Regions from separate parts of the Arthrobacter sp. P4_H3 genome, predicted to be linked through region 2. Evidence: riboswitches for the same ligand, from Rfam matches in the RefSeq annotation. Region 2 holds a riboswitch; each other region holds the start of a gene.
The links. A riboswitch is a leader RNA that binds a small molecule or an ion and turns the genes downstream of it on or off. The one in region 2 is predicted to bind thiamine pyrophosphate.
Positions count from the first base shown of each region.

Region 1: it holds a riboswitch for thiamine pyrophosphate, as region 2 does, so the genes downstream of both, thiO (glycine oxidase ThiO) here and AC1DRE_RS10275 (ECF transporter S component) in region 2, are expected to answer to the same signal.
Region 3: it holds a riboswitch for thiamine pyrophosphate, as region 2 does, so the genes downstream of both, thiD (bifunctional hydroxymethylpyrimidine kinase/phosphomethylpyrimidine kinase) here and AC1DRE_RS10275 (ECF transporter S component) in region 2, are expected to answer to the same signal.

Region 1 is NZ_JBFUKK010000002.1:26,920-29,111, forward strand. It holds gene AC1DRE_RS03505 (ferritin-like domain-containing protein) at 1-203, shown strand, start outside; gene thiE (thiamine phosphate synthase) at 200-919, opposite strand; TPP riboswitch at 946-1,065, shown strand; gene thiO (glycine oxidase ThiO) at 1,052-2,192, shown strand, end outside.
Region 2 is NZ_JBFUKK010000005.1:456,402-458,593, forward strand. It holds gene AC1DRE_RS10270 (ABC transporter ATP-binding protein) at 1-709, opposite strand, end outside; gene AC1DRE_RS10275 (ECF transporter S component) at 726-1,358, opposite strand; TPP riboswitch at 1,431-1,574, opposite strand; gene AC1DRE_RS10280 (DUF4235 domain-containing protein) at 1,749-2,012, shown strand; gene mnhG (monovalent cation/H(+) antiporter subunit G) at 2,100-2,192, opposite strand, start outside.
Region 3 is NZ_JBFUKK010000001.1:640,947-643,138, forward strand. It holds gene thiD (bifunctional hydroxymethylpyrimidine kinase/phosphomethylpyrimidine kinase) at 1-744, opposite strand, end outside; TPP riboswitch at 727-824, opposite strand; gene AC1DRE_RS02960 (Rne/Rng family ribonuclease) at 930-2,192, opposite strand, start outside.

The DNA.
Region 1 (2,192 bases), on a different contig from region 2:
CGTCGAGACTTGCGCTCTGGGGCAGGCGGCTGCTGGGCGAAGCATTGACCCAGGCACAGCGCGTCAGCTACGAGCACGCCTTCCTGGCAAGCCTGATCGGCGGCGAGGACAACGCCACAGCGAAAGAGCTGGTCAGCGGGCTGATCTCCGGCCTGGCGCGGAACCATTCACGGCGTATGACGCAGCTCGGCCTGACCGGCTAGACGTCCTGCTGGCCGGCGTCGAGCGCCTCCAACAGCGACTTGGCCGCTGCGGCCGGGTCGTCTGCCTCGGTAATGGCGCGGACCACCACGATGCGCTGCGCTCCGGCAGCCACGACTTGTTCAACGCTGCCCAGGTCGATGCCGCCGATGGCGAACCACGGCAGCGGCGAACCGCCAGCGGTCGCTCCATCCGCGCGGTCAGCTGTTTTGCCTGTTGTTTTGCCGATGGCACTGGCCGCGTAGCGGACCAGGTCGAGGCCGACGGCGGCCCGGCCCGGCTTGGTGGGAGTGGCCCACACCGGCCCCACGCAGAAGTAGTCCAGTCCGCCGGGACCGGCAGAGTCGGCGATGGCGGCGTCGATCTGCTCCGGGCTGTGGGTTGACAGGCCGATCACGGCGTCATCGCCGAGGAATTTCCGGGCCGAAGCCAGGGGAAGGTCCTTCTGCCCGATGTGGAGAACCGGGGCGCCGGCGAGCGAGGCGATGTCGGCGCGGTCGTTGACCGACCACAGCCGGCCGTGGCGGCGTGCCGCAGCCTCCAGCACTTCAAGCAGCTCGAGCTCTTCGGCGGCCTCCAGGTTCTTGTCCCGGAGCTGGATGATGTCAACGCCGCCGGCATAGGCGGCATCGACGAAGTCCCCGAAATCGCCCCGGTCGGTGCGGGCATCGGTGCAGAGGTACAGGCGGGCGCTGGTGAGGACGGCGTGCTCGGTCATGTCACCAGCCTAGTTCCTCTAAACTGGGGTGGTACCGCGGGAGCCCGCCGCAGCTGTCACAAAGCTGCAGGGCTGAGAGGGCGTCAGAGCCGACCGCTTGACCTGATCCGGTTAGTACCGGCGTAGGGAAGGATGACAATGAACCCGCAACCCGCAGCAGGCCTTCCCGCCGCACGCGCCCGGGAAATCAACGCCGACGTCGCCGTCATCGGCGGAGGGGTCATCGGCCACGGCATCGCCTGGGAAGCCCGGCAGTCCGGCAGGTCCGTGGTGCTCATCGACGACGCACCGGGTACTGGCGCCAGTTGGGCCGCCGCCGGCATGCTGGCGCCCGTGAGCGAACTCCATTACCAGGAGGAACAGCTCCTGGAACTCATGCTCCACTCCTCGGGGCTGTGGCCCGCCTTCGCCGCAGGCCTCGAGGCGCAGGATACCGGCGCCGGAGCCGCCGGCACCGGCTACCTCACGACGTCGACCCTCGCCGTCGGGGCCGACGCCGCCGACCGCCGGGCGCTTGCCGACCTGCGGGGAGTCCAGCAGGCAAGCGGCCTCACAGTGGAACCGCTGACCGTCAGGGAAGCACGGGCCCGCGAGCCGCTGCTGAGCCCCGGGATCTCCTGCGCCTTCGACATTCCGGCCGACCACCAGGTGGATCCCCGCCGGCTCCTCGCCCTGATCGCAGAGTCCCTGGCAGGTACCGCCGTGCATGAGCGGGCCGCCGGCCTGCTCTGGGAGGACGGGCGGGTCAGCGGGGTCGGCCTGGCCGGGGGAGGCACCGTGAACGCCGGGGAGACCATCGTTGCCAACGGGCTGGGGTCTGCGGCACTGGGCGGGCTGCCACCAGGCCTGAGGCTGCCGCTCCGCCCGGTGTACGGTGACATCCTGCGCCTGCGTGTTCCCGCTTACCTGCAGCCGCTGGTGACATCAACTGTCCGCGGCATGGTCCACGGAATCCCCGTCTACATCGTTCCCCGGCAGGACGGAACGGTGGTGATCGGGGCGACGCAGCGCGAAGACGCCCTCGCCGCTGCGGACGTTGAAGGCACCGGCACTGAACCGGCGGCACCTGCCGAAACCGCCGTTTCAGCCGGCGGCGTCTACCAGCTGCTCCGCGACGCGCAGGTGCTGGTGCCGGCCGTCGCTGAACTGGAGCTCCTGGAAGCCACCGCCAGGGCCCGTCCGGGAACGCCGGACAACGCGCCGCTGCTGGGGCGGGTCGCGGACGCCCGCACCGGCCGGGACATTGAAGGGCTGATCATTGCCACCGGATTCT
Region 2 (2,192 bases):
ATCCCGGCTGCAGCACCACGATCCGGTCCACGAGGTCCTTCCACACGCCCACGCGATGCTCCACCACCACCAGCGTTGCCCCCGTTTTGTCCAGGCACCGGCCCACGGCGTCGCGGACCTCCAGCACACCGGCGGGGTCGAGGTTGGCCGTGGGTTCGTCCAGGAGCAACAGTCCCGGGCGCATGGCGAGGATGCCGGCCAGCGCCAGACGCTGCTTCTGGCCGCCGGACAGGGCCGACGTCGGATGGTCCAGCGGCAGGTGGGCCAGCCCGACGTCGTCGAGCGCCTCCCCCACACGCTTCCAGATGTCCCCGCGCGGTACGGACAGGTTTTCGGCGCCGAAGGCGACGTCGTCCCCCAAACGGGAGAGGACCACCTGCGTCTCCGGGTCCTGCTGCATCAGCCCCGCCCGCCCGCGCTGGGCGCGCGGCGGGGCGCCGTCGATCAGCAGGGCGCCCGTCTCGTCGGAGTCCTCGGCGTCCGGGGTGCCCCCGTGGTGGGCGCCGGCGTCGCTGTCACCGAGCACTCCGGCAAGGGCATGCAGCAACGTGGACTTGCCCGCGCCGGAGGGGCCGAGGAGCAGTACGCGTTCGCCCGGCTGAATGTCCAGGTCGAGGCCATGGACTGCCGGCTGGGACCGGCCGGCGTGCCGCCAGCCCCAGCCCCGCGCCGTGACCGCTGCGGGGCGGACGCTGTCGGTAAACGTCATGAGCAGTGTGCCGTCATCAGGAGAAGACGGGCTCCGTGGCTGCCTTGCGGGAGGCGAAGGAGCTCAGCACACCTGTCCTGGCCAGGCCGCGCGTGGCGATCCAGGACAGCCCCCCGGCGATGATGGCGCCCGAGATGGCGGTGAAGATGATGTAGGCCAGCTTGTCACCGGCAGCGTACGCGATGTTCCAGCCCCACGGCGCGAACGCATCGTTCAGTCCGCAGAAGAAGCCTGCAGCGGCGCCGGCCAGCAGCGAAACGGGCAGATTGAACTTCTTGTAGACGAACACGGCGAAAATGATTTCCGCGCCAAGGCCCTGGACGAAGCCGGAGAACAGCACGGACGCACCGTACTGCGAGCCCATGATCAGTTCCCCGGTGGCAGCCACGGTTTCGCAGAAGATGGCAGCGCCCGGCTTGCGGATGATCAGCATGCCTAGGACGGCGGGAATCATCCAGCCGCCGGCGATGAGGCCGGTCAGCGGCGGGTAAACGGCGTTGATGGGCGGTGAAACAGCGGCGGCACCCTGGGACCATGCCCAGAAAATAACGCCGCCGGCCACGGCGATCAACGCGGCAACAACAATGTCCACCACGCGCCAGCTCTTCTTGCCGTGGTGCAACGTCTGCTTTGCAGAAATATCAGTCATGTCTTCCTCCTGAGGTACAGGAGGGGAGAGTGCTTCCCGGCCGGACCGCGGCTTCCGCCGCCTGCTGCCGGACACTCTGAGAACTCGACTCCCTTGCGCCGGTACTAACCGGATCAGGTTCGAGGGTCTGCGGCTGTCCGCACTCTCAGCGCCCGCCTCCGGTTCCCCTGGACTGCTCCAGTGATGCCCGACGGCGACGCTCCCCTGTCGTATCAAATCGCCCTTGTGGGCGTTGATCAGTTTACACCCGGGAGCCCGCGAAATCCCGGGGGAAGTTGTCACAATCGGGTGGCCCGCCGCCTTGTTCCGGGGGAAGGCTGACCATGCTCCGCGCACCGAGGGGGCTAGGCTAGGGGAAGCCCTGTTTCCGCCGTCTTAGGAGTACCTGGAATGAGTCTTTTCATCAAGCTGCTTGGAACCGGAGTGAGCCTGCTGGCCGGATTCGCCGGCACCAAGGCCGTTGACGTCATCTGGGAAAAGGTCACCGGCAGGAAGCCGCCCAAAGGCGACAAGGATGACGTTCCCACCACCCTGCGCAGCGCCCTGACCTTTGCCCTGATTTCGGCAGCCGTCAGCGCGATCATCCAGGTTTTGGCCAACCGCGGCACCCAGCGTGCCATCACCCGCTTCGCCAAGAGCCAGGACATCGTCTAGCCCACACCCTTATTGGAATTTTTGTCCAGATAATGGCCGATGAGCGGGCTCGAAGTCGCGTTATCTGGACAAAAACTCCATGGGAAGTTAGGCCCGGCCGCTTGCTTCGTCGTCGTCCGCGTCACGTTTGTCGGCGGCTTTCTGCACCACGGCTTCCAGCTCGTCCGTGGTGAGGAGTTC
Region 3 (2,192 bases), on a different contig from region 2:
GGCGGAAGACAGGGAGCAACCGGTCCCATGGCTGTTCCGGGTGGCGATCCGGTCACCGTCGACCACCACCACATCCTGGGCCAGCAGCCCTTCGGTGTTGACGAGCGCGTCCGGGCATTCCCCGCCGTCGAGATGTCCGCCTTTAACCAGCACGGTGGTGCCGGCCTGGGCGGCAAGCCGTTTGCCCTGGGCCAGTGCCGCCTCCCAGTCGCCCGCGAGGGGCTCGTTGAGGAGCATCGCGAGTTCTGCGAGGTTCGGCGTGATCAGGTCGGCCAGTGGGAGGAGTTCACGCAGTTCCGCTTCGGCGGCCTCCTGCAGGAGCCGGTCACCGCTGGTGGCCACCATGACAGGGTCCAGAACCACGACGCCGGGACGGGACTTTGCCAGCCAGTTGCGGACGGCGGCAATCACCGCGGAGTCACCCAGCATGCCGATCTTGACGGCGTCGATGCTGATGTCATCGCTGATGGCCTCAAGCTGGGCGGTCAGGAAGTCCGCCGGCGGAACGTGGACGGCCCGGACACCGTGGGTGTTCTGTGCCGTCAGGGCGGTAATGGCGGCCATGCCGTAGCCGCCGTTGGCGGCAATGCTCTTGAGGTCCGCCTGGATCCCCGCCCCTCCGGACGGGTCCGATCCGGCGATGGCCAGCACCCGCGGGGTAGCGCGCAGGCCGGTGTCCAGGGTGGATCCGGCCTCCGTGGTGGAGGCAGGGGTGGGCAGGAATGATGAAGACAAAGGAGACATCCCTTCGCCGGTGCTAGCCGGACAGGTTCAACGGGTGTGGATCTCAGCCGGCCCTGTGCGCGGCACCCCGTGTCAGTCCCCTAGCCTAGCCGTTTTCCTTTAACGGACTCGCGGGTACGGCCCGAATCCGGCGTATTACTACGCCCGGTTCGGACCGCACCCGCGGTGTCAGTCGGCTGGTGGGATCAGAGCTCGGAGGCCGGGACTCCCACGCCGAGGATGATCGGTTCGCTGGCCGGAGCCTTTGCCCGCGCATCCTTCTGTGCCGGTTCCGGTGCCTTCGCCTCATGGGAGTGCCCTGCCGCGGCTACCGGAGCGGTCTCGTGATGTTCCACGGACGTTTCGTTCGCTGCGCCCTGGGCACGGCTGGCACTCCGGTTGCGGCGCGGACGGCGCGCCCGGCCCTGCACCGCAGTGTGGTCCGTGTAGTCGGCTTCAGCAGCCTGGGCTGCTGCCGGGGCCCGCGTTTCCGGAACCCGGGCTGCCGGGGCCTGGACCGCCGGAACAGGCTGCTCAGCCGGTGCCGCGGCGCGCTCAGCCGCTGCAGGCTCGCCAAGGTGCGCGAACGCCTCGGCCAGGCGGTCGAGGGTCAGGGCCGCACCGGTGGCCGGCGATTCCCCTGCGTGCTCAACGAACGGAAGCGCAACCTTTTCGCCGCCGAAAGTCAGGACCGCGGCCGGCCGCCCCGCGGCAGCCGCCTCGGCGTCGGACACCTTGGCGGGCCGCGCCGTGGCGGGAGCGGACTGCGCCGGCGTTGACTGGACAGCGTGTGCCTGCCCTGCCGCCTGGGCAGCGGCAGCCGCCGGGGCGGCATGGCCGGCCTCGGCGTCGTGCAGGTGGGCGGCGTGCGCCGCGGCGGCGATGTTGGCCAGCGCAGCGCGGGTAGCTTCGGCCTTGGCGTGGCGCTCGGCATCGGTGGGCTCGTGATGGACCGCGGCCGGCGTCAGCGGAGCGGCCTCGGGAGCCTGACCGCCCTTGCCGCGGCGGCGGCTCTTGCGCTCCGTCCGCGGGGCCGGCTGGCTCTCCGTCCGCGGTACGTGATGCTCGGCGGCCACAACGTTGGCGCGGCGGTGTTCCACGGGCTCGTCGTGGGTGACGATGCCGCGGCCGGCGCAGGCTTCACACTGCTCGCCGAAGACTTCCAGCAGCCCGGTGCCCATCCGCTTACGGGTCATCTGCACGAGGCCCAGCGAGGTCACCTCGGCCACCTGGTGCTTGGTCCGGTCGCGGCCGAGGCACTCCACCATGCGGCGGAGCACGAGGTCGCGGTTGGATTCGAGCACCATGTCGATGAAGTCGATGACGATGATGCCGCCGATGTCGCGGAGCCGGAGCTGCCGAACGACTTCCTCGGCCGCTTCCAGGTTGTTCTTGGTGACGGTTTCCTCGAGGTTGCCGCCGCTGCCGGTGAACTTGCCGGTGTTGACGTCCACCACGGTCATGGCTTC